DNA from 4 places in the Humidesulfovibrio mexicanus genome. Region 3 is predicted to be linked to each of the others. Evidence: riboswitches for the same ligand, from Rfam matches in the RefSeq annotation. Region 3 holds a riboswitch; each other region holds the start of a gene.
The links. Region 3 has a riboswitch for cobalamin ahead of cobT (nicotinate-nucleotide--dimethylbenzimidazole phosphoribosyltransferase). Riboswitches for the same ligand answer to the same signal wherever they lie in the genome.

Region 1: linked by a shared signal. The riboswitch ahead of CHB73_RS02955 (ribonucleoside triphosphate reductase) and the one ahead of cobT (nicotinate-nucleotide--dimethylbenzimidazole phosphoribosyltransferase) in region 3 are both predicted to bind cobalamin.
Region 2: linked by a shared signal. The riboswitch ahead of metE (5-methyltetrahydropteroyltriglutamate--homocysteine S-methyltransferase) and the one ahead of cobT (nicotinate-nucleotide--dimethylbenzimidazole phosphoribosyltransferase) in region 3 are both predicted to bind cobalamin.
Region 4: linked by a shared signal. The riboswitch ahead of CHB73_RS11620 (sirohydrochlorin cobaltochelatase) and the one ahead of cobT (nicotinate-nucleotide--dimethylbenzimidazole phosphoribosyltransferase) in region 3 are both predicted to bind cobalamin.

Annotation. Positions count from the first base shown of each region.
Region 1 is NZ_FZOC01000001.1:619,852-627,119, forward strand. Features, by position in the region: gene CHB73_RS02925 (universal stress protein) at 1-363, opposite strand, end outside; gene CHB73_RS02930 (hypothetical protein) at 698-1,195, shown strand; gene thpR (RNA 2',3'-cyclic phosphodiesterase) at 1,192-1,809, opposite strand; gene CHB73_RS02940 (CinA family protein) at 1,816-2,349, opposite strand; gene CHB73_RS02945 (hypothetical protein) at 2,415-2,867, shown strand; gene serS (serine--tRNA ligase) at 2,970-4,247, shown strand; cobalamin riboswitch at 4,568-4,785, shown strand; gene CHB73_RS02955 (ribonucleoside triphosphate reductase) at 4,915-7,095, shown strand; gene CHB73_RS02960 (anaerobic ribonucleoside-triphosphate reductase activating protein) at 7,122-7,268, shown strand, end outside.
Region 2 is NZ_FZOC01000006.1:69,749-77,016, reverse strand. Features, by position in the region: gene CHB73_RS12630 (tetratricopeptide repeat protein) at 1-830, shown strand, start outside; gene CHB73_RS12625 (trimeric intracellular cation channel family protein) at 882-1,520, shown strand; cobalamin riboswitch at 1,604-1,741, shown strand; gene metE (5-methyltetrahydropteroyltriglutamate--homocysteine S-methyltransferase) at 1,910-4,222, shown strand; gene CHB73_RS12615 (phosphotransferase) at 4,292-5,356, shown strand; gene CHB73_RS12610 (DUF2156 domain-containing protein) at 5,377-7,074, opposite strand; gene CHB73_RS12605 (DUF116 domain-containing protein) at 7,125-7,268, opposite strand, start outside.
Region 3 is NZ_FZOC01000004.1:62,321-69,588, forward strand. Features, by position in the region: gene CHB73_RS09215 (M16 family metallopeptidase) at 1-2,328, shown strand, start outside; gene CHB73_RS09220 (hypothetical protein) at 2,441-2,770, shown strand; gene CHB73_RS09225 (fused MFS/spermidine synthase) at 2,891-4,378, shown strand; gene cobT (nicotinate-nucleotide--dimethylbenzimidazole phosphoribosyltransferase) at 4,399-5,466, opposite strand; cobalamin riboswitch at 5,579-5,716, opposite strand; gene CHB73_RS09235 (WcbI family polysaccharide biosynthesis putative acetyltransferase) at 5,815-6,636, shown strand; gene CHB73_RS09240 (glycosyltransferase family protein) at 6,640-7,268, shown strand, end outside.
Region 4 is NZ_FZOC01000005.1:66,164-73,431, reverse strand. Features, by position in the region: gene mnmE (tRNA uridine-5-carboxymethylaminomethyl(34) synthesis GTPase MnmE) at 1-1,140, shown strand, start outside; gene CHB73_RS11640 (TrmH family RNA methyltransferase) at 1,174-1,764, opposite strand; gene CHB73_RS11635 (response regulator) at 1,899-2,294, shown strand; gene CHB73_RS11630 (Hpt domain-containing protein) at 2,309-3,040, shown strand; gene CHB73_RS11625 (chemotaxis protein CheA) at 3,037-4,668, shown strand; cobalamin riboswitch at 4,687-4,875, shown strand; gene CHB73_RS11620 (sirohydrochlorin cobaltochelatase) at 5,013-5,909, shown strand; gene CHB73_RS11615 (FecCD family ABC transporter permease) at 5,911-7,074, shown strand; gene CHB73_RS11610 (ABC transporter ATP-binding protein) at 7,071-7,268, shown strand, end outside.

The sequences.
Region 1 (7,268 bases), on a different contig from region 3:
GTCTATGCCCTTGCGCCCGTGGGTGCCCATGATGATCATGTCCGCGCCTTCCTTGTCGGCAACGCCGAAGATCTCTTCGGCGGCGTAGCCGGTGACCACATGGCCATCGGCCTCAACTCCCTGGAAGTTCTCGCTCAGAAACGCGCTCATGGTGGCCTCGGCCCCGGTGACGATCTCGCCCACGAAGTTCTCTATGGAGCTGGGGGGGACATGGAAGCCCACATACTGCGACAGGGACGGCGCCACGTACAGGCACACGATCTTCGCTCCGAGACCCTGGGCCAAAAGCCGTGCGTATTCGGCCACCGAGGGACTGTACTCGGAAAAGTCCACCGCGCAGAGTATCTTCTTGATCTGGGCCATAACACCCTCCCTTGTCGTTTGAAACACCAATTGCCCCCCGTTTGCGCAGGGGGGATGCGAAGACAATGTGAAAATAATCACCCAGCTTCGCTAACGCAAGGAAAAATCGCGTCGATATGTGTTGTGCCGGGGCAGAAGCTTCGCGCGCATGGACAAGGCCCGCATCATGGGGTAGCCAGACGCCATGGGGCCCATCCCCCTGCCGCCGCAGGCCCGGCGGAAAGTTTTTCCTCCCCACTGGATGCACAATATGCCGGAATCAAAATGCATTCTTATACGCAGACCTTGGCATGGTCTCTGCACAATCCTGGCAAACCACGGATGAGGAGCAGCCATGAAGATCCTTCCTGACCAGTTGGAGAGCGTCCGCCTGGACCAGACCACCCAGACGGGCAGAGCAGCTCAATCCGGCGCCGCCTTCGGCGACATCCTGAACCAGGAGGTCTCCAAGCCCGGCGCGCAGTCCTCTTCCAGCACCGCACCCCTGCCCCCTCCGGGCGGACTTGGCACCCTAAGCGCCCTTATCGGGGTTCAGGAGGTCGAGGCCACTGCCCCGGTAACCCAGGCGGAGAATGCGATCATGGACAAGGTGGACAGCGTGCTCGACAAGTGGGACCAGTACGCGCAAAGCCTTGGGAGCACGGACGGTTCGTCCAGCCTCAAGCAGGCTTACGGCGTGCTCGACGACATCGACGGGGCCGTGCGGCAGATCCGGGGCGACAACCCCGACCTGGCCGAAAAGCACCCCGTCCTGCAGGGCCTGGTCTCGGAGATCGAGGCCATGACGGTGACGGAACGCATCAAGTTCAACCGCGGGGACTACATGGCCTAGGCCTGTCCCCCATCCGGACCCCCGCCGTGGTCGCGGGCCGGATACACTTCCAGGACGGCGTACTTGGGCCCGCCGGGTCCAAGTACGCTGCTCAAAAGCGCCATCTCTTCCACACGCCCCGGCGCGGACAGCGCGCCCGAAAGAGCCACGGCGATCTCGCCTTCCGCGTTTCCCCAGTCTTCCCCCGGCTCCGCCCGCCGCACCCGACCCAGGGTCACGTGCGGACGGAATGCGCGCGCCTCCGGGGCAAACCCCAAAGGCTCCAGCGCAGCCTCCACGCTCCGGGCCAATTCCGCACAGGGACCGCCACCCTCCGCCAGCCCCAGCCACAGCACGCGCGGCGCGCCGCGGCCGCCAACGCCACTGCCGCCTGGCCCAAGCCTCGCTCCGAATGGCGCGAAGCGCACCGCGCGCAAGGCCTGCCGGACGGCGTCCACGCGCCCCTGCTCCACCTCGCCCAAAAACCGCAGGGTCACATGCCAGTTGCCCGGCCGCGTCCAGGACACGCGCGAAGCCAGCCGCCGCGAAAGCGCCCCGCTCAGCGCGTCCAGACCGCGCATCCACGTTTCTGGCAAGGGCAGGGCCACAAAACAGCGGATGTTCCTTCCGGACATGGCCGCCTACCGGACAAAAGTCATCATGCCGAACAGGGCCCCGGCCACGCTTTGGGACTTTACGGAAGCCCGCGCGCCACGAAACAGGAAACACTCCGCCCGGCGGCCGCACGGCCAAGCCCAGGCCACCCACACCGTGCCCACGGGCTTTTCCCGCGTGCCGCCAGAAGGTCCGGCGATGCCGGACACGGCCACGGCGCAGCCACGGCCCTCGGGCATTCCGGGCAGGGCCAGCGCGCCCTGCGCCATGGCCAGCACCACGGGCTCGCTCACGGCCCCGTGCGCCAAGATGAGCGCCGGGTCCACCCCCAGCAGCCCGCTTTTGAGAGCGTTGGAATAGGCCACCACGCCGCCATGGAACCAGCCGGAGCTGCCGGGCAGGTTGGTCACCGTGCTGGCGAGCAGGCCGCCCGTGCACGATTCCGCCGTGGCCAGCATCCAGCCATGCCCGGCCACCAGTCGCCCGGCCTCGGAGGCAAGCCGTTCCAGGCGCAGGGCATCCTCCTGCTCCAGCATGTCCGCATGTGAGCCCTTCTTCATGATCCTTTCCTCCGTATCGCCGACATCTGTTTACAGGACCGCGTCCGGCGTGGCAATTGAAGCGCATGGACAGCGGCGACACCCCCTTGCGCCAGCGCGCGCAAAACCTCTGGCGACGGCTGCGGCTCACACGCCGCGAGCCTTGGAACTGGCTGGCCCAGAACCTTGCCGCCGCGCTGCTGCCGCCGGGCCTGCTCTTCCACAGCTGGCCGCTGGTGGTGCTCTCCCTGGCTGGCGTTGCCGCAGCCTGCCTGCCCCTGCCCCTGCCGCCCATGGAGCACACCGGGGCAAAGCGTCTGGCCCCGCGCATCGAAACCTTCATCGGATTGGAAAGCGCCTGGCTGGCCTTGCCCATGACGCCCCGCAAGAAACGCCAGTTGTGGCTGCTGGGGCTGGGCGCGCCGCTCACCGCGCTCTTTCTCTGGCTGCAGGATCTCGGCCCCATCGCCATCGCCCTGGCCGTGTGGACGCTTTTGGCCGTGCGCCGCAGGAACATCAAGGACGGCATCACCCCCTAGGCGCGCATTTTCCCCCTTTATTCCCGGCCCGGCTTTGGGTACACAGCCAAATGCGTCGGCGCCCATCGGCAGGGCCCGCGCCCCACTTTCAAGGAGAAGACCATGCTTGACCTGAAATTCGTGCAGAAAAACCTCGACGCCGTGTCCCAGGGCCTGGCAAGGCGCTGCAAAACCGAGCCGGACGTGGCCGAATTCGCCCGGCTGGACGAGGCCCGCATCGCCCTGATCCGCGAGGCCGAGGCCCTCAAGGCCGAGCGCAACTCCGGCTCCGCCGAAGTGGCCAAGCTCAAGCGCGCAGGGCAGGACGCGACCGAACTCATGGCCCGCATGTCCGCCATGGGCGAGCGGGTCAAGGAACTGGACGCGGAGCTTGCCGTCATTGAGGCTCAGGAACGCGACTGGCTCTTGAAAGTGCCAAACATTCCGCACGAATCCACACCGGACGGCTGCACCGAGAACGACAACCCGGTGCTGCGCCACTGGGGGGCCAAGCCGGAGTTCGCCTTCGCGCCCAAGGAGCATTGGGAGCTGGGCCAGGCGTTGGGCGGGTTGGACTTCGAGCGCGCGGGCAAGCTCACGGGCTCGCGTTTCTGCGTCAGCTTCGGCTGGGCGGCCCGGCTTGAGCGGGCCCTGGGCGCGTTCATGCTCGATTGCGCTGCCGAAAACGGCTACACCGAGGTCATTCCTCCATACATCGTGAACAAGGCCTCCATGACCGGCACGGGCCAGTTGCCCAAGTTCGAGGAGGACCTCTTCAAGATCCAGGGCCAGGACTACTACCTCATCCCCACGGCCGAGGTGCCGGTGACCAACCTGCACGCGGGCGAAGTGCTGGAGGAGGACCAGCTGCCCCTGGGCTATTGCGCGCTCACCCCCTGCTTCCGCAGCGAGGCCGGGAGCTACGGCAAGGACACCAAGGGCCTCATCCGCCAGCACCAGTTTCACAAGGTGGAGCTTGTGCGCTTCGCGCATCCGGACACATCCTTCGAGGAACTGGAGCGGCTCACCGGGCACGCGGAGATGGTGCTGCAGCGCCTGGGCCTGCACTACCGCGTCATCCAGCTTTGCGGCGGCGACCTGGGCTTCTCCTCCTGCAAGACCTACGACATCGAGGTCTGGCTGCCCGGACAGGACAAATACCGCGAAATCTCCTCCTGCTCCAATTTCCTGGACTTCCAGGCCCGGCGGGCGAACATCCGCTTCAAGGCCAAGGGCGCGAAGAAGAGCGAGTTCCTGCACACCCTGAACGGCTCCGGCTTGGCCGTTGGCCGCACCCTTGTGGCCGTGCTGGAAAACGGCCAGCAGGCCGATGGGAGCGTTCTGCTGCCAGAGGCCCTGCGCCCCTACATGGGCGGCGTGGAGCGCATCGGGCCGAAATAGGCGCGGCGCGCGCTGGCGTTTCCAGAATCCTGGGGGCAAGGGCGGGACGCCTGCCCCCAGCACGAGCTGCAAAGCCCCGGAGACCAGGATCGGCGCAGCTTCGCCCGGGGAGCGGCCGCGCCCGCACGTCTGCCTGCGGCGGCAGTCCGGACCATTTTCAAGAATTTTTCTTGAAAATCTACAAGCTCTCACCAGCGGAAGTTCTGCCAGTAATTCATGGCCGTTGGCGCAATCCCCCACCCCTCCGGTCGGGAACAACAGCATTAAAAATCAACAGGTTACAGCACAATAAGCAGCTTGACTTCACGCTTCCGGACGCCCATAAGCGTTGGTGAGCTGGTGCCTGGACCTGGTCCGGGTGAAAAGGGAATCCGGTGCAAGTCCGGAACTGCCCCGCAGCGGTAAACGGGTACGCGTCCCCCCATCCGGAACGGATGGCATGACACTGGCGGCAAGCCGGGAAGTCGGCGGACGAAAACGGCGGCCACCGCCCCAAACGCCCGCAAGTCCGAAGACCTGCCCGCTCACGCCCGCTGCAACAACGCGGACGAACTGACGCAACAGCCTCGCGGGAGGGCGATGCGGCACACGGGTACGGGGCTTCGCCCCACTCCCTGCCGGTCCCCCCGCCGCTTCAAAGACACCACAGACGACATGGAGGAAGCAGATGCTTCACGCCGCAGACACCCCGTCCGATCCCATCTCCTCGCAGCCAGCACCGGTGCTCACCCCTCTGCGGCCCATCGCTCCCCCCGTCCAGGTGCGCAAGCGCAACGGCGAAACCATCGCCTTCGACGCCACCAAAATCCGCTCGGCCATCCGCCGCGCCGGGGCGGCCACGGGCGAATTCGACGACGACGAGGCGAGGCTCATCACCGCGCAGGTGGTGAAGGTGCTCTCCCACCGCTTTTCCGGACGCGTGCCGGACATTGAGAACATTCAGGACGCGGTGGAGCAGGCGCTTATTTCCGCCAACCACTTCAAGACCATGCGCGCCTACAGCGTGTACCGTGAACAGCGCGCCAAGCTGCGCCACGACAGAAAGACCGTGGTGGACGTGGCCGCCAGCGTCAACGAATACCTGGACCGGCTGGATTGGCGGGTGAACGCCAACGCCAACCAGGGCTATTCTCTGGGCGGGCTGATCCTGAACGTCTCCGGCAAGGTGACGGCCAACTACTGGCTGAACCACGTCTACCCGAGGGAAGTAGGCCAAGCGCACCGCGAGGGCGACCTGCACATCCACGACCTGGACATGCTGGCCGGCTACTGCGCGGGCTGGTCGCTGCGCACACTTTTGACCGAAGGCCTGAACGGCGTGCCGGGCAAGGTGGAGGCCAAGCCGCCCAAGCACCTCACCAGCGCCGTGGGGCAGATAGTGAACTTCCTTGGCACCCTGCAGAACGAATGGGCGGGAGCGCAGGCCTTCAGCTCGTTCGACACCTACATGGCCCCCTTTCTGCGCAAGGACGCGCTGGCCTATGAAGATGTCCGCCAGTGCATCCAGGAACTCATCTACAACCTCAACGTGCCCTCGCGCTGGGGCACGCAGACCCCCTTCACCAACCTCACCTTCGACTGGACCTGCCCGGACGACCTGAAGGAGCAGCGCCCGGTCATCGGCGGCGAGGAGATGCCCTTCACCTACGGCGAGCTCCAGCCGGAAATGGACATGATAAACCGCGCCTACATCGAGGTGATGACCGAGGGCGACGCCAAGGGCCGCGTGTTCACCTTCCCCATCCCGACGTACAACATCACCAAGGACTTTCCCTGGGACGGGCCCAATGTGGACCTGCTCTTTGAGATGACCGCCAAGTACGGCCTGCCGTACTTCCAGAACTTCGTGAACTCCGACCTTACGCCCAACATGGTGCGCTCCATGTGCTGCCGCCTGCAGCTCGACCTGCGCGAACTGCTCAAGCGCGGCAACGGGCTCTTCGGCAGCGCGGAGCAGACCGGCTCGCTCGGCGTCGTCACCATCAACTGCGCACGCCTGGGCTACCTGTCGCGCGGCAGCGAACGCGACCTGTACGCCCGCCTGGACGCCCTGCTCGACATCTCGCGCACCAGCCTGGAAATAAAGCGCAAGGAGATAGAGCGCCGCATGGACGCGGGACTTTTCCCCTACACCAAGCGCTACCTGGGCACCCTGCGCAACCACTTCTCCACCATCGGGGTGAACGGCATCAACGAGATGATCCGCAACTTCACCGCCGGGGCCGAGGACATCACCACCGAGGCGGGCTACGCCCTGGCCGTGCGCTTCCTGGACCACCTGCGCGCGCGCATCACCGGCTACCAGGAGGAGACCGGGCACCTGTACAACCTGGAGGCCACCCCGGCCGAGGGCACCACCTACCGTTTCGCCAAGGAAGACCGCAAGCGCTTCCCGAACATCCTCCAGGCGGGCACCCCGGAACAGCCCTACTACACCAATTCCTCGCAACTGCCGGTTGGCTTCACGGACGACCCCTTCGAGGCCCTCACGCGGCAGGAGCAGCTCCAGCGCAAATACACCGGCGGCACGGTGCTGCACCTGTACATGGGCGAACGGGTTTCGAGCGCAGCGGCCTGCATGGAGCTCGTGCGCCGGTCGCTCTCCCGCTTCGCGCTGCCCTACATCACGGTAACGCCCACCTTCTCCGTGTGCCCCACCCACGGCTACCTCGACGGGGAGCGCAAAACCTGCCCCACATGCTCCGCGGAGGGCCGCGAGCAGCCCTGCGAAATCTGGACCCGCGTCATGGGCTACTACCGGCCCCGCTCGGCCTTCAACATCGGCAAGAAGGGCGAGTATGACGAGCGGGTGTGCTTCCGCGAACCGCTGCCCCTGGCTGCGGAATGAGCCGGAACCCGAACGGGGAGGCGGCCTTGAACGTTGGCGGCCTCCTGCCCTTGAGCACCATCGACTGGCCGGACAGGCTTTCGGCTGTGGTGTTCTGCCAGGGCTGCGCCTGGAACTGCCCGTACTGCCACAACGCGGCCCTGCGCCCCTTCGGCCCCGGCGACCGCACCTGG
Region 2 (7,268 bases), on a different contig from region 3:
AGGCCAGGGAAGAGCTCCTGGCCGGGTTGAATCTCGATCCCGCCTTTTTGGATGAGCAGGAGCTTTCGGACCTGCTTTCCCGCCATGCCGAACTTGGGGCCCTGGCCATGGACCTGAGCTGGAGCCAGCTGTACGCCTTGAATCTGCCCGCGGCCCGTTCCGGGTTCGAGCGCATTCTGGCGGGCGGTCCCGGCGGCCTGGAAGCGCTCTTCGGCCTTGGGGCCACGGCCTACCTGCAGGGAGACTGGGCCCTGGCCGAGAATTGCTTCGACAGGCTGCTGCCGCGCGCGCCCCTTACCGGGGCGTCCTGGGACAAGTGGAGCCACCTCATGGACAAGCTGGGCTGGAGCGCCTACCACCAGCACCAGTACGACAAGGCCCTGCAGTCCTTCGACTGGCTGCGCACCTATCACCCGGAAACGCCCTACGCCGCGGCTTTGGGCGGCATGGGCTGGGCCTTGCTGGCCAAGGGCCAGAACCAGGAGGCCCAGACCCTGTTTCTGCGTTCGTTGGGCATCTTTCCGCGCAACCTCACGGCCATGCAGGGCATGATCGCCCTCAAGAAGGCCCCGGAGACCGACGAGGAAGACATGGACGACGAGCCGGAGCCGCAAATCGCCCCCAAGCGCAAGGGCAAGAAGGCCAAGGCCGCCCTGCGCGGAGCCGACGGCGACGACGAGCCGAAGGTTTCCAAAAAGAAGGGTGCGTCCGCCAAGAAAACGAAGTCCGTGAAGAAGGCCAAAGCGTCGGGGAAAAGCTCCGAAAAAAAGAAAACGGGTTCCAAGGCCTCTGCGAAAAAAACAGGGAAGAAGGCTTCCGCCAAAAAGTAGCGCAAGAGCGCGGGGCCGGGAGCCCCCGCTTCCGGAAGGAGGAGCCGGGCCGTGGACATCGACATCCTGACTCCGGCCCTGCGAGCCGCGTCCCTGGCGGGCGGCGCGGCCTTCGCCCTGTCCGGCTTTTTGGCCGGGGTGCGCAAGAAGCTCGACCTCATGGGCGTGTTCATCCTTTCCCTGCTTACCGCCAGCGGCGGCGGGGCCATGCGCGATGTGCTCCTGGGACAGCCCGTGGCCCTGGTGCGCCAGGCCGAGCCGTTTCTTGTGGCGGGCGGCGTGGCGCTGCTGGCCCTGGCTCTGCGGCTGCACCGCCTGCCCCGGCTGGAGCGCCGCACCGGCTTCGTGGTCAGCGACGCCGTGGGCCTTTCGGCCTTCGCCCTTTCCGGGGCCCTGGCCGGGGTGGAGGCGGACGCGCCCTTTTTCGGCGTTTTGGCCCTGGCCCTGCTTACCGCGGTTGGCGGCGGCATTCTGCGCGACCTGCTGGTGAACGAAGTGCCCGAGGTGCTGCGCGGCGGCTTCTACGGCAGCGTGGCCCTGCTGGTGGGCGCGGCGGTGTTCGGTTTGAACGCCTTGCGGCTGTTGACGCCCGCCGCTCTGGTTGGCGTCTTCGCCTCCGGGCTGGGCTTGCGCTTGCTGGCCTACAAGCGCGGCTGGGGGCTGCCCCGGCCTTCCGGCGCGGGCGACTGACCCCGACCGGCGTCTTGACAGTGCGCCGCGCTCCGGGATAGCCAGCAATCTGCTCGAAAATCGCCAGACGCCCTTCGAGAAACGGAAGACGGTGCAAATCCGTCGCAGACGCGCTGCTGTGACCGGGAAACATGCCGGCTGTGCCCACTGGGTCCAAGGACCTGGGAAGGATGCGGCCACCACGGCAGGGGGAACGTGCCCCCGCCCGGAAGCCAGAAGACGCCTCGAAGCAGGACAAAGCCGCAGGCCCCGCGACTGGGCCAGAGAGGCACGGGCTTTCAAGCCCCCCACGACGCCGGGTCTCCCGGCGCGTCCTCCCGCACCCCCATGCGGTTTCTGCGTCCTTGTCCCCCGGTCCTGGCACAACCGCGACCACCGGAGGTAGCTTCATGCTGACGCACACCCTGGGCTTTCCCCGCATGGGCAGGGCCCGTGAACTCAAAACCGCGCTGGAGGCGTTCTGGGCAGGCACATCGAGCCGCGCCGCCCTGCTTGAGACCGCCAGAAGCCTGCGCCTGCGCCACTGGACCGCACAGGTTCAGGCGGGCGTCGACATCGTGCCCGTGGGCGATTTCTCCCTCTACGACCACATGTTGGATATGACCGTGCGCCTTGGCGTCGCGCCGCAGCGCTTCCGCCAGGACGGGCAGCCGCCCATGCCGGACGACCTCGACGCCTTTTTCCGCATGGCGCGCGGCGGCGAGGGCGTGGCCGCACTGGAGATGACCAAGTGGTTCGACACCAACTACCACTACCTTGTGCCGGAGCTGGAGCGCGGCCAGGTCTTCCGGCCCGACGCCTCCGGCCTGCTGGAGCAGTTGGCCGAGGCGCACGATGCGGGCCTGCGGGCCAAGGTGGTTCTGCCCGGCCCCTGCACCTTCCTGCACTTGGCCAAGTCCGTCGGCCCGGACTTTGACCGCTTTGAGCTTCTGCCCGAACTCACCCAAGCCTATGTCGAACTTGTCCAGGCCCTGGCCGACCCCAAACGCGGCGCGGCAGAGTGGATACAGCTGGACGAGCCCGTGCTGGCGCTGGACTTGCCCCAGGCCCTGCCCCGGCGCTTCCGCACGGCCATCGAAACCCTGGCCAGGGCGGCCAGGCCGGCCCGGTTCATGCTCACCACCTGCTTCGGCTCCATGGCCCAGAATGTGGATGTGGTTTCCGGCCTTGAGCTGGACGCCCTGCACCTGGACCTGGTGCGCGCGCCGGAGCAGCTGGACGGCGTGTTCGCCCACCTCGCCCCCGGAACCAGCCTGTCCCTTGGCGTGGTGGACGGCCGCAACGTGTGGCGGGTGGACGCGCGCAAGGCCCTGGCCCTGCTCTCCCGCGCGGTGGAGCGCCTGGGTGTGGAGCGCGTCCTGGTCGCGCCTTCGTGTTCGCTGCTGCATTGTCCCCTGGACCTGGGCGACGAGACCTTGCTCGACCCGGAGCTGCGGGGCTGGATGGCCTTCGCCTTGCAGAAGTGCGAGGAGTTGCGCAGACTGGCGGATTGCGCCGCCGGGCTGGAACACAGCGGCAAGGCGTCCTGCGCGGATTGGCTGGCCGAGAACGCACGGGCCCAGGCCGGGCGCGCGGCAAGTCCGCGCCTGCAAGACCCGGAGGTGCGGCGGCGCATGGCCGCGGCCACGCCGGAGATGCTCTTCCGCGCCCTGCCGTATCCCGAGCGGGCCGCGCTCCAGAGGCAACGGCTGGGCCTGCCGCTTTTGCCCACCACCACCATCGGCTCCTTCCCGCAAACCAGAGAACTGCGCCAGGCGCGCGCCAGATTCAAGCGCGGCGAGCTTCCCCTCCAGGCCTATGAGGAGGCCATGCGCGAGGCCATTCGCGACGTTGTGGCCCGGCAGGAAGGGCTGGGCCTGGACGTGCTGGTGCACGGCGAGCCCGAGCGCAACGACATGGTGGAGCACTTCGGCGAGCGGCTCTCCGGCTTCTGCTTCACGCAGAACGGCTGGGTGCAAAGCTACGGCTCGCGCTGCGTCAAACCGCCGGTGATCTTTGGCGACGTGAGCCGCCCCGCGCCCATGACCGTTGCCTGGGCGCGCTTCGCCCAGTCGCTGACGGACAAGCCCATGAAGGGGATGCTCACCGGCCCGGTGACCATTCTGTGCTGGAGCTTCGTGCGCGACGATCAGCCCCGCGCCGAGACTTGCCGCCAGATCGCCCTGGCCCTGCGCGACGAGGTGGCCGACCTGGAGGCCGCGGGCATCCGCGTCATCCAGATCGACGAGCCCGCCCTGCGCGAGGGCCTGCCCCTGCGCACGCGCGAGCACGACGCCTACCTGCGCTGGGCCGTGGACGCCTTCCGCCTGGCCGTGGGCGCGGCCGCGCCCGAGACGCAGATCCACACCCACATGTGCTACTGCGAGTTCAACGACATCGTGGAATGGATCGCCGCCCTGGACGCCGACGTGATCAGCATCGAGGCCAGCCGCAGCCGCATGGAGCTGCTGGACGCCTTCCGCCGCTTCCAGTACCCCAACGAGATCGGCCCCGGCGTGTGGGACATCCACAGCCCGCGCGTGCCCGGCGCCGACGAGATGCTGGACCTGCTCCGGCGCGCCGCTGCGGTCATTCCCGTGGAGCGCCTGTGGGTGAACCCGGACTGCGGGCTCAAGACCCGCGCCTGGCCCGAGACCATGGCCAGCCTGGACAACATGGTCCAGGCCGCCCGCAAGGCCCGCAAGGAGCTGGTCCCGGCCTAACCCGAAACAGCCGTCCCCCGGCGCGCCGTCCTGCCTTGGGCGGTGCGCCGGGCATTTGCCGGAGCATTCATGCCCCACCGTCTCTTGGAGCTGCTGCCGCGCTTCGGCCTAGAGCCCGGCCGCCCGGCCCCGGAACACTCCCTGCCTGGCAGCCCGCAACGCTGCATTGAGCGCTTCGCCCTGGCCGACGCCCAGGGCCGCCCCTGGATGCTGGAGCGCATCCGCCCGGAGGCCGCGCCCCGGCGCGAGCGGCTGGGCGCGCTCTTGCGGACCCTGGCGCGGGAGCCGGGCCTGGACGGGGTCATCCCGGCGTATCTGCCTGTCGGCGGGGCAGGACCGGAATGTGGGCCGGGGAGCGGGGCCGACGGTCGGACTGGCGTTGAGCCCGGCAGTCAGCCCGGTGGCGAGCGCTTCGTGCTGCGCCTGCCCGTGGAGGACTTGGCAGGGGAAGCCCTGGCCGGGTGCTGGATGCTTTCGCCCTTTGTGTCCGGCCCTGCCCTGCCCCAGCCCGGCTACCTGGACCACGCCTGGCGCGGCGCGGCGCTGGCGGGCTGCATTCTGGCCCTGCAGCGCGCCGGGGCGGCCCTGCCCGCGCTGCCCCTGGCACCGCAGTCCAGCCTGTCCGCCTTCCGCGACGATTTTTTCCGCAAGATTCTCGTCCACGCGCCGGACCTGGCCCCGCGCCTGGCCGCCGTCCAACAGGCCCTGGACGCCCTGGAGCAGGCCGTGGAGGCCATGCCCGCAGCCCTGGCCCACGGCGATTTGCACCCGCTGAACGTCATTTGGGGGCGGGAAGGGGCCCGCCCGGTCCACGGACTCATCGACTGGGAGTTCGCGGGCGCGCGGCCCAGGCTCTACGATGCGGCCAACGCGCTCGGCTGCGCGGGTTTCGAGCATCCCTCCGGCCTGGGGCGCGGCTTTGCCCTGGGCTTGGTGCGCGGCCTGCGCCAGGGGGGGATCCCGGAGCCGGAGCTGCGGCTTTTGCCGCTCTTCGCGCTGTTCACGCGGCTGGGCTGGCTGTCGGAATGGCTGCGGGCCGGGGACGCCGAGCTGCTGGCCCTTGAGCTGGACTACCTGGACATTCTGTTGGCCGAGCGCGAGGCCCTGGCCGGGCTGTGGAGCGCCGGGGCCTGAGGCCCTCCGGCCCTGCGCGGTTAGCCTTTCGCGTTTTTCCGGGCCCTCCGCCACATCCACCAGCGCAGGGCCGCGAAGCCCAGGCCCAGGGTCAGCAGGTGGTGCAGGGCCAGCCAGCTGTGCCGGGCGAAGCAGATGAACAGCCCGTACAGGGCGAAGGGCAGCAGGATGGACCGCCACTGGCGGAGCAGGGCGGCCAGGGCCCCGGCCATGGCGAATACGGCGTTGCTGGAGCCGTAGTCCACCTCGGCCAGGGTGGCGGCCCAGGCCTGCGGGGCGGACCAGCTGAGCAGCGCCCAGCACAGGGCGTGGGTGAGGGGGTTGGAGAGCCAGAGCCCGGCGGCCAGAAGCAGCAGGTAGGGCCGCAGGCCAAGCAGGGCCTCGATGACGGCCCCGAAAAGCAGAAAGGAGAGCTGGTCGCCCAGCAGATGCAGCCAGTGGTTGTGGAACAGCGGCCCCAGCAGCACGCCCTGCCAGGTGACCGCGCCGGGCACGTAGCCCGAGGCGTGGTACAGGGCGTCCAGGGGCGGCCAGGCAAGCCGGGCCAGGTGCAGGCCCATGAACAGCGGCGCCAGCAGGCAGGTAAGCCAGGTGCGGCGCAGCAGTTCCGCCGGACTGCCGGGGATGATCTCCGCTGGCGGATGGGCCAGCACGGGCAGGGCCTTGGGCGCAAGCTCCACCCCTCCGCTGGCGGCGGCCAGATGCAGGAAGGGGCGGAGCAGGCCTTGCGGGAAGTGGGCGCGCAGGGCGTCGCGAAGGGCCGTGCACAGCCTGGGGCAGGTGGAGGCGAGGAAGAGCGGCTCCCAGGCCGTGGGCGAGAACTTGTCCTTGAACTCCGCCAGGGAGCGGAAGTCGTAGCCCCAGGTCCAGCGGCGATGGAGCAGGGAGAGCAGGCGCGAGCCCGGCGCCTGCGGCGCGATGCGCGCCAGCGGGGCCATGCCCAGCCGCGCCTCGGCCACGCCCTCCGCGGCCAGCAGGCGCATGGTCTCGATGAGCAGCAGTTCCCCGGCCCCGGCCCTGGCGTCCGGCCTGCGGGGCATGTCCTGGAAGTAATAGGCCAGCACGCGGCCTTGTCGGCACACCGGCGCGGCGGCGATGAAGCCCTGCAGCCGCCCGCGCACGCGCAGCAGGAAGTAGCGCTTGGACTCCTGCTGGGCAAAGGGCTCCACCCGGGCCAGAAAGCCCAGGGGCAGGCAGCATTTTTGCGCCAGCCACAGCGCGGCCACCTCGTCCATCTCCGTGCGCAGGGTCTGGATTTCGGGCTTCGGCAGGGCGGAGAGCTCCAGCTCCGAGACCTCGGCCCCGCGCCGCGCCAGGGCCTGCGCCACCCTGTGCCGGGCGTAGGGATCCTGCCCGGGCGCGAAGTACTCGGCCAGGCGGAACACCGGCTCGCTGCCGATCTGCCAGACGTGGAAGCCCAGGCCGCGCAGTTGGTCCGCCAGGTCCTGGCCCAGGGGCAGGGCCGCCAGCCGCCTGCCCTCAAAGGCCGCTTCGCGCGCCAGCTCCGCCAGCATTGCGGCGCGGTCCTCCGTTGCGGCCAGGGGCTCGCTGGCCGCCACCAGCGCGGCGGGAAGCGTCACGACCCGGACCAGTCCTTGCCGCCCCTGGACGCGGCGCGTCTCGAACTGTGCGCCAAGGGTCGCCAGGGAGCTGGTGCGGTCGCCGAAGCGGCGGAAACAGTCGTGCGGCGGGGCGTCGGTGAGGGTGCGGTCCAGCATTGTTGCAACATACGTATACGCTGGCGACGACGCAAGGGGCCGGGCGGAAATTAGCCCGGTATCAAGAAGCGCTTGAGCGCGGCCTCCAGGCGGTCCAGGGGCACGGTGGTGTCCAGGCAGGGGCCGTTGGGCCGTTCGTTCAGCACGCCAAAGACCGGCAGGGGGTAGGTGTCCTGGATGCCGGAGGACAGGTC
Region 3 (7,268 bases):
AACGCCGCCACCAGCTTCGACTACACCGTGTACTATGTGGAGGTGCCGGACGCTTCCTGGCGCATGGCCATGCAGGTGGTGGCGGACATGACCTTCAAGCCAGCCCTCGTCCCGGCGGAGCTTGAAAGCGAGAAGGAGGTGGTGCTGGCCGAACTCAAGCGCGGCGAGGACACCCCCAGCGACCTGCTTTTCCAGACCGTGCAGGCCATGCTGTGGAAAGGCACCAGCTACGGGTGGCCCATCATCGGCTATCGCGACACCGTGCGCTCCTTCACCAGCCAGTCCATCCGCGACTACATCGCGCCCCTGTACCAGCCGCAGAACATGGTGCTGTGCGTGGTGGGCAAGGTCAAGGCCGACGAGGTGATCGCCTGGGCCGAGGAGCGCCTGGGCGGCATGGCCAACACCGCGCCCCTTTCCCCGCCCACGACGCTGGCCCTGGCTCCTTCCTCCGGGCCGCAGGCCAAGGTGCTGCCCGGCGCCTGGAACAAGGTCCATCTGGCCCTGGCCTTCCCCGCGCCGGACTTCCGCTCCGCCAAGATGCCCGGTCTGGACATGCTGGCCCAGATTCTGGGCGGCGACGAGACCTCGCGCCTGTACCGCAAGTTCAAGTACCAGCTGCGTCTGGTGGACTCCATCGACGCCACCTCCTTCAACCTGGAGCGCGGCGGCGTCATCGGGGTCTGGGCCGTGCTCGACGCGGACAAATTGCCCGCCTTCTGGGACGCCCTCGTTTCCGAGCTGGCGGCCTTCGACGCGTCAAGCGTCACGGACGAGGAGCTGGCCAGAGCGCGCGCCAACATCGAGGCCGGGCTTTTCCTGTCCAGGGAGACCATCGGCGGTTTGGCGGGCAAGCTGCTGCACCAGTACGCCTTTGACGGCGGGCAGCAGGCCGAGGCCAACTACCTGACGCAGCTGGCCGCGACAAACCGCGCGCAGCTGGCCGCCCTGCACCGCGAGTTCTTCCGGCCCGCGGAGGCGCGCCTCGCCGTGCTCGCGCCCAAGGGCGCTCCCGTGACGGAAGCCGCCCTGCTCAAGACCCTGAACACGCGCTGGCCCGCGGGCGCGGCGGCGGCCACGGCCAAGGCCAAGGCGCAGGGCGGCGCGGTGCGTCAGGTGTCCCTGCCCGGCGGCGCCACCCTTGTGCTGCAGCCGGACCCCACCCTGCCCTACGCGGCGCTTTCCATGGCCTGGCCCGGCGGCGACGGCCTGCTCCACGCCGATGAGCAAGGCCTGGGCGCGCTCACGGCCTCGCTGCTGGGGCGCGGCACCAAATCCCTTTCCGCCACGCGCTTCGAGGACTTCCTGTCTGACCGCGCGGCGGCGCTCTCGGCCAGCAGCGGCTCGGAGACCTTCAGCCTCTCGGCCAAGTACCCCAGCCGCTTCGAAGCCGACATGCTGGGCCTGCTGCGCGAGGTGCTGACCGCCCCGGCCCTGGCCGGGACCGAACTGGCCCGCGCCCGCGAGGACCAGCTGAACGCCATCAAGCGCGGCGAGGACCAGCCCCTTGGCCTGCTGTTCCGCAAGCTGCCGGGCATCCTGTTCACATCCGCTCCCCACGCCTACCTGCGCCTGGGCGACCCGCAGCAGGTGGCGCGCTTCACCCGCGCCCAGGCGGCCGCCTTCTGGAAACGGCAGTCGGCCCAGCCCTTCGTGCTCTCCGTGTGCGGCCAGTTCGACGAGGCGCAGGTGACGCGCTTCGCCCAGGAGCTGGCCCGCATCCTGATCCCCGATGGCGCGGCCGCGGCCAAGGCCAGGGTCCCGGCCTGGAAGCCCACGCACCGCACCGTGCTGCACCTGCCGGAGCGCAACCAGTCCCATCTGCTGGTGGTGTTCAAGGCCCCTGGCCGCGCGGACCAGGACACCACCGCCAGGCTCTCGCTCCTGCGCGCGGCCCTGGCGGGCCAGAGCGGCCTGCTGTTCCGCGACATGCGCGACAAGCAGGGCCTTGGCTACACGGTGACCGCCTTCCTCTCCCAGTATCGCGAGGCCGGCTTCCTGGCCTTCTACATCGGCACCGACCCGGACAAGCTCGGCCAGGCGGTGGAAGGTTTCCGCAAGGCGGCTGCAGATTTGGCCGCCACCCCCCTGCCCGAGGCCGAACTCTCACGGGCCAGGAACATCCTCTCCGGCGACTACTACCAGGAGCGGCAGGCGCTTCTCGCCCGCAGCCGCGAAGCTGCCGGGGCCATCGTGCAAGGGTTTGACCGCGACGCCGAACTGAAGCTGGTGGAGGCCGCGCAGAAGCTCGGCGCGGAGGACGTGCGCAAGGCCGCGGCGGAAGTGCTCAAGTGGGACGAGGCCATCCTGGTGGAGGTGGCCCCGTAGGGACTGGCCCCGCTTATTCCTTGCCTGCCGGGGCGGGGATGGGCTACATGACCCGATGGCCGGGGCGACTGACGCCACGGCCCGCCCCGGCACACGGAACCAGGAGGAGCGCATGGCGATTTTCAAAGGCGGCAAGCCCAGGCCCGAAGAGGAAGAGAAATCGGACCCGCGCCTGGGCCAGGCCAAGGACGTGTATACCGGCGGCCGCTTCAAGATCGTCACCCTGGACGCCATCCCGGCGCGCGAGGTGCTGGGCACCTTCGGGCTCATCGTCAGCCGGAGCTACAATTGCGACAACGCCTTCTACGGCCTCATCGCCCAGGCGCTGGAGGTCAACGCCGACGCCATCCTCGGCTACAGGGAAAGCGTTGCCTTCCACCCCGAGGGCGCGCGCTACTACTCCTGCTACGGCACGGCAGTACGCCTGAAGCCGGTGAAATAGCGCGAAACGCAAAACGACGTGAAGGCCCGGAACTCCCAAGCGGATTCCGGGCCTTTTTCGCGGGTCGCGCCCCGGTCCGGACATCTGGACTTTTGCTCCTGGTCCGGGCACAGCAGAACAATGCTGGAAATCGCCGTCTTTCTCTGCGGAGCCGTAGTCATGGTGCTGGAACTCGCGGGCTCGCGCGTGCTGGCGCCCTTTCTGGGAACCTCCATCGTGGTCTGGACCAGCCTCATCGGGGTGGTGCTGGGCGCGCTCAGCCTGGGGTACTGGTGGGGCGGCCGCATCGCCGACCGCAGACCCGAACCAAGACTCCTCTCGCGCCTCATCCTGCTGGCGGCCCTGGCCACCCTGCTCATCGCAGGCTCCAAGGGGCTGCTCCTGCCCTTTTTGCAGCGCAAGGCCGGACTCTCCGCCGCAAGCCTGGCCGGAGCCACGGCGCTTTTCGCCCCGGCGGCAATTCTGCTGGGAATGGTTTCGCCCTTCGCCGTGCGCCTGCGCATGAAGGACGCCGACGCCTCCGGCCGCACGGCTGGCACCCTGTACGCCCTGTCCACGGTGGGCAGCATCGCCGGCACCTTCGCGGCGGGCTTCTGGCTCACCGCCGCCATCGGCACCACCAATCTGGTGCTCTGCATGGCCGGGGTGCTGGTGCTGGCGTCCTTCTGCATCCACCGGGGAGACCTGCCCGCAAAGCTCGCCACCGCGGCGCTCATCGGCCTGACGGCCCTGGGACTCTCAATCTACGACCGCCAGCTCCGCGCGGCGGACATCCACGACCTGGACACGCCCTACCAGCGGGTGCTTGTGTACAACGCGCGCAACAACCGCACCGGCGCGCTGCTCAAGATGCTCTCCACAGGGCCGGAGGGCAGCCAGTCGGCCATGGACCTTTCCGATCCCACCCTGCTGGCCCTGCCCTACACCCAGTACTACCGCCTGGCCACGCACTTCCGGCCGGACCTGCGCCGCGTGCTCATGCTGGGCGGGGGCGCGTGCTCCTTCCCCAAGTATGCGCTGAGCCGCCCGGAGGAGTTCGGCGGCGGCCCGCGCATGGACGTAGTGGAGATCGACCCCGGCGTGACGGACATCGCGCGGCGGCACTTCGGCCTCGCGGAGCTGCCCGGCCTTGCCCTGCGCCACGGCGACGCCCGGCGCTTCCTGAACCACGACGCCGCGCCGGGAAGCTATCAGGTTGCGCTGGTGGACGTGTTCACCAGCCACCTCTCCGTGCCCTTCCACCTGGCCACGCGGGAAACCGCCCAGGCGCTCTCCCGCGCCCTGGACGACCACGGCGTGGTGCTGGTGAACTGCATCAGCGCGGCCGAGGGCGGCAAAAGCCGCTTCTACCGCGCCCTGCTCGCCACCTACCGCTCCGTGTTCCCGCGCGTGGAGAGCTTCCTGCTGGAGCCGGAGGATCCGTCCTCGCCCCAGAACATCATCCTGGCGGCCTTCAAGGACGGCGAGGAGCCGCTCTTGCACAGCGACAATGCCGACTACGCGGCCATGCTGGCCACGCGCTACCTGCCGCCAGCCCCTCTGCCCGGCGATCCCCCCGTGCTCACCGACGACTTCGCGCCCGTGGACCACTACCTGCTTGACCTTTAGGCGGACGCAAGCGTCCAGGCCTAGGCGCTCTCGCTCACCCCGGCCTGGGTGAAGGAGGCCATGCCGTTGTAGATGGCCGCTGCCGAACGCAGCAGGAACATGGCCACGGCCGCTCCCGTGCCCTCGCCCAGGCGCATCCCCAAGTCGAGCAGAGGCTTCTGCCCCAATTTTTCCGCTGCCAGCTTGTGTCCGGGCTCGGCCGAGGCGTGGGCCAACGCCAGGTAGTCGGTGACGGCGGGCGCCAGCTTCCAGGCGGCAACGCAGGCGGCGGTGGAGATGAAGCCATCCACGCACACGAACTGCCTGTTCTTGGCCCCGCCCAGAATCAGCCCGGCCAGGCAGGCTATTTCCAGACCTCCCAGGGCGGCGAGGATTCCCAGCGCATCCCCCTTGGCCACCACGGCCGCGTTGGCCGCCAGGCCACGCCGCACCACCTCGGCCTTGCGGCGCACGCCCTCCTGGTCCAGGCCGGTGCCGGGTCCGGTCATGGCCTCCGGCTCCAGGCCCAGATAGGCGCAGTAGAGGGCCGTGGACGGCGTGGTGTTGCCGATGCCCATGTCCCCGGTGCCCAGCACGCGCACGCCCTCGGCATAGGCGATGTCCGCCAGGTTCACGCCCAGGAGCAGCGCGCCCAGGCACTGCTCTTCGCTCATGGCCGGCCCCTTGGCCAGGTTGGCCGTGCCCTGGGCCACCTTGCCGGACACCAGCCGGGGATGCTCGTCGAAGTCAGGGCCCAGACAGCCCGCGTCCACCACGAACAGTTGCGCTCCGGCCTCGCGGGCAAGCACATTTATCCCAGCGCCGCCATTCAGAAAATTGAGCACCATCTGCCGCGTGACTTCTTGCGGAAAGAGGCTCACGCCCTCCTCCACCACGCCATGATCGCCCGCCACGGTGTACACGCGGCAAGGGTCGGCCTTGGGCGCGCCGCCGCCCTGCGCCAGGCACAGGCGCAGGGCCAGCTCCTCCAGGCGGCCCAGGCTGCCGCGCGGCTTGGTGAGGTTGTCCAGATGGGCCTGGGCGGCCTGAGCCAGGGTGCGGTCCACCGGCGTTATGGCGGACAGGACGGATTCGAAACGCTGACGCATGGGGGGGCTCCTTTGCTTGCTGTGGGCGAAAAAAAGGTTCCGGCAGGCACATGACAAGCCCGCCGAAACCCTTTGCCATCGGATTCCTGCACTGGTTCGCCGCTGCGGACAGGTCTTCCGACTTCCGGATCAGCCCGGCGGGGACGGCCTTCCCAGGGGATTGCTCCCCCAGTGGCCCGGCGCGCGCGCCATACGTCCCCCCGGTCCCCGGTTACGGCGACGGGATCGCCACGGATTCGCACCGTGTTCCGGGATGTCCGCCCGGTTCACTGCTGCTAGCCCATGGCGGAGCGTTTTTCAAGCCTCGCCGGGCTTCCCCATCGGCACGGCGATTGCTACAGTGCGGGCGTGAAGCACCCTCTCGCCATACTGCACGCCAATTGCCAGGGAGAGCCCCTGGCCCGCGCCCTGCTCGCCAGCCCGGAATTTCGCCGCGCCTACGCCCCACGGGTGTTCCTCAACTACACGCGGGAAGAACTCCCGCAATCCGCCCTGAACGCCTGCGGGCTCTTCCTTTACCAGCACCTCGGCCCCCAGTGGGGCGGCCTCGCCTCGGACGCGCTGCTGCGCCGCCTGCCGTCGGGCTGCCCCAGCCTGTGCATCCCCAACATGTTCTTCCGGGGGCCCTGGCCGCTGTGGTCCGGCGCGCCGGGCTTCGACTTCCGCGACACGTATCTGGATCGACTGCTGGACATGGACCTGCCCGCCCAGGACATCCTGCGCGTGTACCTCGGCCCCGGACTGGCGAGGCACTTCGACCTGGACGCCCTCCTGGCCGAGACCGTGGCCATGGAACGGGAACGCCAGGCGCGCACGCCGGTCCCCTACCTGGACCACGTGCTGGAGCATTTCCGCAAGCGGCCCCTGTTCCTCACCGTGAACCATCCCTCGTCCGAACTCATCATCCTGGCGGCCCAAGGCATCCTGCGCGAGCTGGGGCTGGCCCCGGCCGAGGAACGCGAGCTGTCGGCCTTCACCACCGGGTACGAGGACTTCTTCCTGCCCATCCACCCGCAGGCGGCGGCCCATTACGGCCTGGCCTACGGCGGGGCCGAGGCGCGCTACCCGGTGTACGGGCGCGAGCGCTCCTTCACCGAGTACGCTGCGGCCTACGTGGCGTGCAGACAGGCCGGCGTGGACGACTTCATCGGCTTTTTGAAGGCGGCGTAAGCAATGGACGGACGCGAACGCAGCATCGCCTGGGTGGGCGGCATGTACTTCATGGAGGACATGCGCGACCAGGGCTTCCGGCCCGTGGCCCTACCGCTCACAGGCCCGGCCGTGCTCGGCTTTGAGGACATCGTCCAGAGGCTCGGCTTTGCGCCGGATGCCGTGGTCTACACCGACCGCAGCCTGCCGCCGCCCCTGGTGGGCCTGGAACGCTTCCCCTGCCTCACCGCCTTCTACTGCATCGATTCGCACATCCACAGCTGGTACCCGCTCTACGCCAGGAGCTTCGACCTCTGCGCCGTGAGCCTGCGCGACCACGTGGACGCCTTCGCCCGCGCCCTTGGGCAGGACCGCGTGGCCTGGCTGCCGCCCTTTGCCGCCCGGCACCACCGGCCGCGCCAGGCGGACACGGAATTCGACCTGCTCTTCGTGGGCACGGTGGACCCGGAAACAACGCCGCTGCGCTGCGACTTCCTCTCGCGCCTGGGCAGGCTGGCGCCAGGGCTGGCCGTGCGCCAGGGCAGCTTTCCGGAGCTCATGCCCCGCGCCCGCGTGGTGCTGAACATCGCCGAACGCGGGGATCTGAACTTCCGGGTGTTCGAGGCGCTGGCCTGCGGCGCGTGCCTGCTGAC
Region 4 (7,268 bases), on a different contig from region 3:
CACTGCCACGGCGGCCCGGCCGTGCTGCGCGCCGTGCTGGACGAACTTCTGGCGCTTGGGGCAAGGCTGGCCCTGCCCGGCGAATTCTCCTTCCGCGCCTTCCGCAACGGCAGACTCGACCTCGCCCAGGCCGAGGCCATCGCCGAAACCATCGCCGCGCCCAGCCGCGCGGCCCTGCATCTGGCGCAGATGAAGCTTTCCGGGGCGCTGTCGGCGCGCATCGCGGCCCTGCGGCAGGGGCTGGAGTCCCTGCGGGCGCACATGTCCCTGGCCGTGGATTTTCCGGACGAGGAGGTGGACTGCCTGCCGCCCGAGCGGCTCCGCCAGGGCGTTGTGGCCGCGGCCGAAGACCTTGCCGAACTGCTGCACGGCGTAGAGCGTGCGCGCGCCTGGCGCGAAGGCGCGCTGGCCGTGCTGGCGGGCCGCGTCAACGCGGGCAAAAGCAGCCTGCTGAACGCCCTGGCCGGGCGCAACCGGGCGCTGGTCTCTGCCGCGCCAGGCACCACGCGCGACTACATCGAGGAACACATCGAGCTTTCCGGCCTTCCGGTGCGCCTGGTGGACACCGCAGGACTGCGCGCGCAAGACGCTGGCGGCATCGACCCCGTGGAAGCGGCGGGGCAGGAGCTGGCGCGGGACTTCATGGGCCGGGCCGAGGCCGTGCTCTACGTGCTGGACGCCAGCCGCCAGCCGCATGTGGAGGACCGGGAGGCGCTGGGCGCCCTGGAGCCCCGGCGCACCCTGGCGGTGCTGAACAAGTGCGATCTGGCCGGGCCGGAGCAGAAGGCCGCGTCGGCGGAGCACGAAGCCCTGCTGGAAGCCCTGGGGCTTGAGCGGGTGCGCGTCTCGGCCCGCACGGGCCAGGGGCTGGAAACGCTCTGCCAGCGCCTGCGGCCGTTGCTGGCCGCAGCCGAACCCGACCCGGACGCCCTCGCCCCCAACGCCCGGCAGGCGCAGGCCATCGCCCTGGCCAGACAAGAGCTGCTGGCCCTGGCGGACGACCAGGACACCGGCCTGCCCTACGACATCCTGTCCGTGCGGCTCGACGCCGCCTGCCGCCATCTGGCGGAGCTCACGGGCGACATCGCGCCCGACGAGGTGCTCGAGGCCGTGTTCTCCCGCTTCTGCATCGGAAAATAGGAAGGCGCACAGGGCGTCAGGCCCGGGCCGCGCCTAGCGGTCGCTCCACTCCAGCTCCAGCCGGGCCAGCTCCTCCGGGGAAAGGGAGGGGGAATCCAGCAGACCCGCGCGCCTGCGCTGGGAGAACATCTCGTACAGAATCACCGCCGCGGCCACGGAGACGTTCAGGCTCTGCACCATGCCCTGCATGGGGATGTACAGCTCCTGCTCCACGCGCTCCGTCAACTCCGGCGAGGCCCCCCGGTGCTCGTTGGACAGGATCACCGCCGTCGGGATGGTGAAGTCGAACGCGTGCAGGGGCTTTGCGGTCTGGGAAAACCCGGTGCGGATGACCTGCATCCCGCGCGCGGCAAAGCCGTCCAGCATCTCTCCCGCGTCGGAATGGCTCGTGCGCTCCACCCACTTCTTGGCCGACGCCGAGGACTTTTCCCCCAAATCCGGCCACTTTTCCGTGGTGTAGTAAAGATGCACGCCGAAAATGCCGAAAGCATCGCAACTGCGCAAAATGGCCGAGACGTTGTGCGGGTCCCAGATGTTGTCCATGACCAGCGTCACGTCCTTCTGCCGCAGCGAAAGCACGTGGCGAATGCGCCCAAGGCGTTCGGGTGTGATGAATCCTCGCATGGGCGGGCTTGTACCCGCTCGCGGCCCGGCGCGCAAGTTCACGGGGCCCGGCGCGCGCATCGCGTGTTGACATTTTACGCAGTTCCGCGAATAAGCTGGTACATCGTGCGGTTTCAGCTTCTGGAGGTATACGTATGCGCGCATTGGTCGCGGAAGACGAATTCCTGGGCCGGAAGGTGCTTTCGGTCTTCCTGAACACCCTGTTCGAGGTGGACGTGGTGGTCAACGGGCTGGAGGCCGTGGAGGCCTTCAAGCTGGCCCACCAGGAGGGCCGACCCTACGACCTGCTGCTCATGGACATCATGATGCCGGAGATGGACGGGCTGGAGGCCCTGCGGCAGATACGCGCCATGGAGCAGGAGCAGAAAATCCGCCCGGCTGTCCGCGCGCTGATGACCACGGCCCTGGACGACCCCAAGACCGTGATCCGCTCCTTCCACGATGGCGAGGCCTCGGGCTACATCGTCAAGCCCGTGCGCAAGGACAAGCTCTTCGAGGAACTCAAGAAGCTCGGCTTCATAACCGACTAGGGCGGAAAAACGACGTGGGCGACGCGCTCTCCGAGGAATTCTTCGCCGAGGTGGCGGACAAGTATTATCCCCAGGTTCTGGAAGGGCTGGAGCTCTTCGGCTCGGACGAGGTGGCCCAGGGCATCGAGATTCTGGCCCGGCCCCTGCACACCATCAAGGGCGTCACCGGGTTCATGCCCGGCTTCGAGGCCGCCAGCCAGCTCACCCACAAGGTGGAGAGCTTCCTCAAGAAGCTCCAGGCCGGGACCTTGCCCCACAGCGCGGACAACATCTCGCTGGCCTCCTACGGGGTGAACTCCGTGTTCGCAGCCATTGAGCAGATACGCGACCTGGGCGCGCCGGACCAGGCGGAGATCGACGCCGTGTGCGAGATGCTCGTGCAGGCTTCCGGCGGGGCGCAGCAGGGCAAGGCGGCGGCCAGCGCCGACTGCGTGGCCCGCGAGGACGGCCCCGAGGGCCCGGTGCTGCGCCTCACCGCTGCCCGCGTGCACGGCAAGGCCCAGGCCGACCAGCTGGTCGCCGCGGTTCTTGCCCTGCCGCAGACCGCCCCGGTGACCCTGGACCTCTCCGGCGTCACAAGCTTCGGCTCCTCCGTATGGGAGGACCTCTCCGGCCTGACCGGCATGTGGACGCTGCGCGTGCGCGGGCTTTCCGGCGCGGCCAGGGAGAATTTCTACGCCTGGGAGTTCGACGCCCTGTTCCCGCAGGAGCCCATGCCCGCCCCGCAGCAGGAGGCCGGACAATGAGGGATGTCATCCGCCAGTGCATCGCCCCGCTGGAGGAGCGCATCCTCAAGCTTGAGGAGGGCCGCCCCACCGGCAACGACGTGGCCCCCGTGCTGGAGGATCTTGGGCTCACGCACGTCAAGTTCGGCTCGGCCCAGATCATCTCGCTCCTGGACATGCTGGCCGACGGCATCACCCCTGTGGACGAGAACGTGGTCACGGCGCTCTTGCGCCTGTGCGAGGCCAACAAGAAATTCCTCTACGCCCTGGCGGGCGTGCTGGAGGCGCCCAGGCCCGCTGCGCCGCAACCCGTGGCCGAGGCCATGCCCGCGGCGGCCCAAACCCTTGAAGTCCAGCCCGACGCGCCCCATGCCGACGCACCCCATGCCGACGCCGCCGCGCCAGACGCCGCCGACGACCACGCCAAACAGGCCCTGGCCGCCAGCAAGCAGGGCATCACCAGCATCCGCGTGCCTACCGAGCGTCTGGACAGCCTGATCGAGCTGGTGGGCAAGCTCATGGTGACCTTCGCCGTGCTTTCGCAGTCCGGCACGCGAGGGGCCACCCTGTCCGCCTCCACCCTGGCGGAGCTGGACACGGTGATCACCGGCCTGCAGAACCAGGTGGACGCCATCCGCCTGGTGCCCCTGAAGCAGATATTCCTGCCCATGAACCGCCTGGTGCAGAGCCTGTCGCAAAAGATGGGCAAAAAGGTGCGCTTCGTCATCAGCGGCGACGAGCTGGCCCTGGACAAGACCATCGTGGAAAGCCTGAACGAACCCTTGGTGCACCTCTTGCGAAACGCCCTGGACCACGGCCTGGAAGGCCCGGAGGAGCGCGCGGAAAAAGGCAAGGACGAGACCGGCAGCGTGCGTCTGACAGCCTACCGCAAGGGCGACACCGCCTATGTGGAGGTCACGGACGACGGCCGGGGCCTCAATGCGGAGAAGATTCTGAACAAGGCCCGGGAGCGCGGCCTGGTGGAGGAAGGCCACGAATACTCCGAGCAGGAAATCGTCCAGTTCATCCTGGCCTCGGGCTTCAGCACCGCCGAGAAGGTCACCGACGTCTCCGGACGGGGCGTGGGCATGGACGCCGTGGCCAACGCCGTGCGCGCGCAGCTCGGCGGCGACATCTCCATCGAGAACCTCACCGGAGGCGGCTCGCGCTTCCTGCTCTCCATCCCGCTGTCGCGCTCGGTGAACGAGGGCATCGTGGACGCGCTGGTGTGCCGCGTTGGCCCGGAGACCCTCATCGTGCCCTCGCGCGACGTGCTGGAGATCTACGCCCCGCGCGCAGGCGACCTGGTGTCCCTGCCCGACGGCGGCGAGACCGTGAGCGTGCGCGGGCAGATATTCCACCTGCTGCGCCTGTGCCGCCACCTGGACCTGGACGACGCCTGCCCGGACATCGACCGCGGCCTCATCATTACCGTACGCATGGGCGAGCTTTCGGCCGCGCTGCTGGTGGACGAGGTGCTGCGCCAGCAGCAGGTGGTGGTCACCGGCTTCACCGTGCCCGTACAGGACATTTACACCCTGCCCATTTTGGGCTTCGGCATGATGGGCGAAAGCGACGCGCTGGTGCTGGACATCGAGAAGCTGCTCGCCGAACTGGCCGCGCCCGCCGCCCCCCCTGCCCAGGCTTGACAGCGAAAGCCGCCGCATACTATCGCCCTTGCGTCCGGTGCCCCGCCAACGCGGGGTGAAAAGGGAATCCCGTGCGAACCGGGAGCGGACCCGCCGCCGTGAGCCCCGCGAATAGTCAGCCCCCAAGCGCGCCACTGGAAGAATGCTTCCGGGAAGGCCGGGGCCGATGGGGTGAGCCGGAAGACCTGCCGGACACGTGTCATGGCTTCTCGTCGGCAACGAGGGCTTTTGTCCGACGGGACACGCAAGGGGATGAAAACGGAGCCTCCCTTCCGCCTATTGTTGCGCGGAACGGGGGCTTTTTTTGCGTCCCCCAACTCCGCCCTCCGCTTTTGGAGGTTCCCATGCGTTCACGCGCAGTCCGTTTCCATTGGTCCCTGTTCGCCGCGGCCCTGCTGTGCCTCTGCCTTTCCGCGCCCGCCTTCGCCGGAGAGCACGGCAAGGCTCCGGAGGCCAAGCGCGGCATTCTGCTGGTGGCCTTCGGCACCAGCGTGCCCGAAGCCGCCGCATCCATCGACGAACTGACGCGGCAGGCCAAGGCGGCCTTCCCCGGCGTGCCCGTGCGCCTAGCCTATTCCTCCAAGATCATCCGCGACAAGATCGCCGGCGAAGGCGTGCAGAAGCGCTCCCCGGCCCAGGCCCTGGCCGACATGGCCGCGGAGGGCTTCACCGAGGTCGCCGTGCAGTCCCTGCATTCCATCCCCGGCCGCGAGTTCACCGACATCAGCGCCACGGCCAAGGCCTTCGAGGGAATGCCCAAGTCCATGGGCACAATCAGCGTGGGCCGCCCGCTGCTCTCCACGCCCGAGGACATCGCCCTGGCCGCCCAGGCCGTGTTGAAAAGCCTGCCCAAACGCGGGCGCGGCGAAGCCGTCGTGCTCATGGGCCACGGCACCGAGCATCCGGCCAACGCGGCTTACTCCGCCCTGCAGCTGGAACTGTGGAAGAAGGATCCCGGCGTGTTCGTGGCCACGGTGGAAAGCAGCCCCAGCCTGGAGGACATCATCCCGGCCCTCAAGCGCATGGGCGCGCGCACCGTGCACCTGCTGCCGCTGATGAGCGTGGCCGGCGACCACGCCCACAACGACATGGCCGGCAGCGAGGAGGACTCCTGGGTCAGCATCCTCAAGGCCAAGGGCTTCGCGCCAAAGGCCGAGCTCACGGGCCTGGGCAGCCGTCCGGCCGTGGCCAGGCTGTGGATCGAGCACCTGAAGGACGCCGTGAAGGAACTGGACCACTAGCATGACCGGGCAGGGCGAACACGAAACCGGGGCCACAGGGCCAGTGCGGCGGGACTTTCGCTCCGCCGCACTGCGCGCCCCGGACCGACCTGTCGTCCGGGCCGCCGTCCGGGCGCTCGCCCTGCCCGTCGCGCTGGCGGCGGGACTTGCCGCCACAATGGTCCTGGCCTGCGCCGTGGGCAGCTATCCCACCACGGCCCAGGACGCACTGCGCGCCCTGGCCCAAGCGGCCGGGATCCCCCTTGGCGCGCCCGTGGCCCCGGACCTGGCCTTGGTGGTGGTGGACATCCGCCTGGCGCGGGTGCTCCTGGCGGGCCTCACCGGCGCGGCCCTGGCCGTGGCGGGCGCGGCCTTCCAGGGCGTGCTGCGCAACCCCCTGGCCGACTCCTTCACCCTGGGCGTCTCCGGCGGCGCGGCGTTCGGCGCCTCTGCGGCCATCCTGGGCGGGCTGGCCGGGCAGGCCGCGCAAACGGGCCAGGCCATGGCCCTGCCCGCCTGCGCCCTGGCCGGAGCGCTCGGCGCGCTGGCCCTGGTGCTGTTGCTGGCGCGCGCCGGAGGCGGGCCGCTCTCCGGCCTGCGGCGGGAAACCGTGGTCCTGGCGGGCATAGTGGTGTCCACCTTCCTCTCCGCCCTTATTTCGCTCTTGAAAAGCCTGGACGAGGAGTCCGTGGCCAGCATCGTGTTCTGGGTCATGGGCAGTTTCCAGGGCCGGGGCTTCGAGCACGCGGAGCTGGCCTGGCCGTACATGCTGCTTGGCGCGGGACTGGTGTTCTGGCGCGCGCGCGAGCTGGACCTGCTGGCCCTGGGCGAAACCCAGGCGCGGATGCTGGGCCTGGACGCCGGGCGCTCGCGCCTGTGGCTGCTTCTGGGCGCAAGCCTGCTCTCCGGCGCGGCCGTGGCGGTCAGCGGGGTCATCGGCTTCGTGGGGCTGGTGGTGCCGCACCTGGCGCGGCTGTTCCTGGGGGCCGGGCACGCGCGGCTCCTGCCCGCCTCGGCCCTGCTGGGCGCGCTTCTGCTCATCTGGTCCGACGTGGCGGCGCGCAGCGTGCTGCCCGGCGGAGCCGAACTGCCCGTGGGCGTGGTGACGGCCCTTGTGGGCGGACCGTTCTTCTGCCTGCTGCTGGCCCGCAGGGGTCTCATGGCCAGGGGCGGGGGCGGCGCATGATCCGCGCTTCGGGCTTGCGCTCCGGCTACGGCGGCCGCGCGGTGCTGCACGGGGTGGACCTGCGCCTTGCGGCGGGCGAGTTCGCGGCCCTGCTCGGCCCCAACGGCTCGGGCAAGACCACGCTGCTGCTGACGCTGGCCGGGGTGCTGACGCCCCTGGACGGCCGGGTTGAGCTGGACGGCCGAGACCTGGCG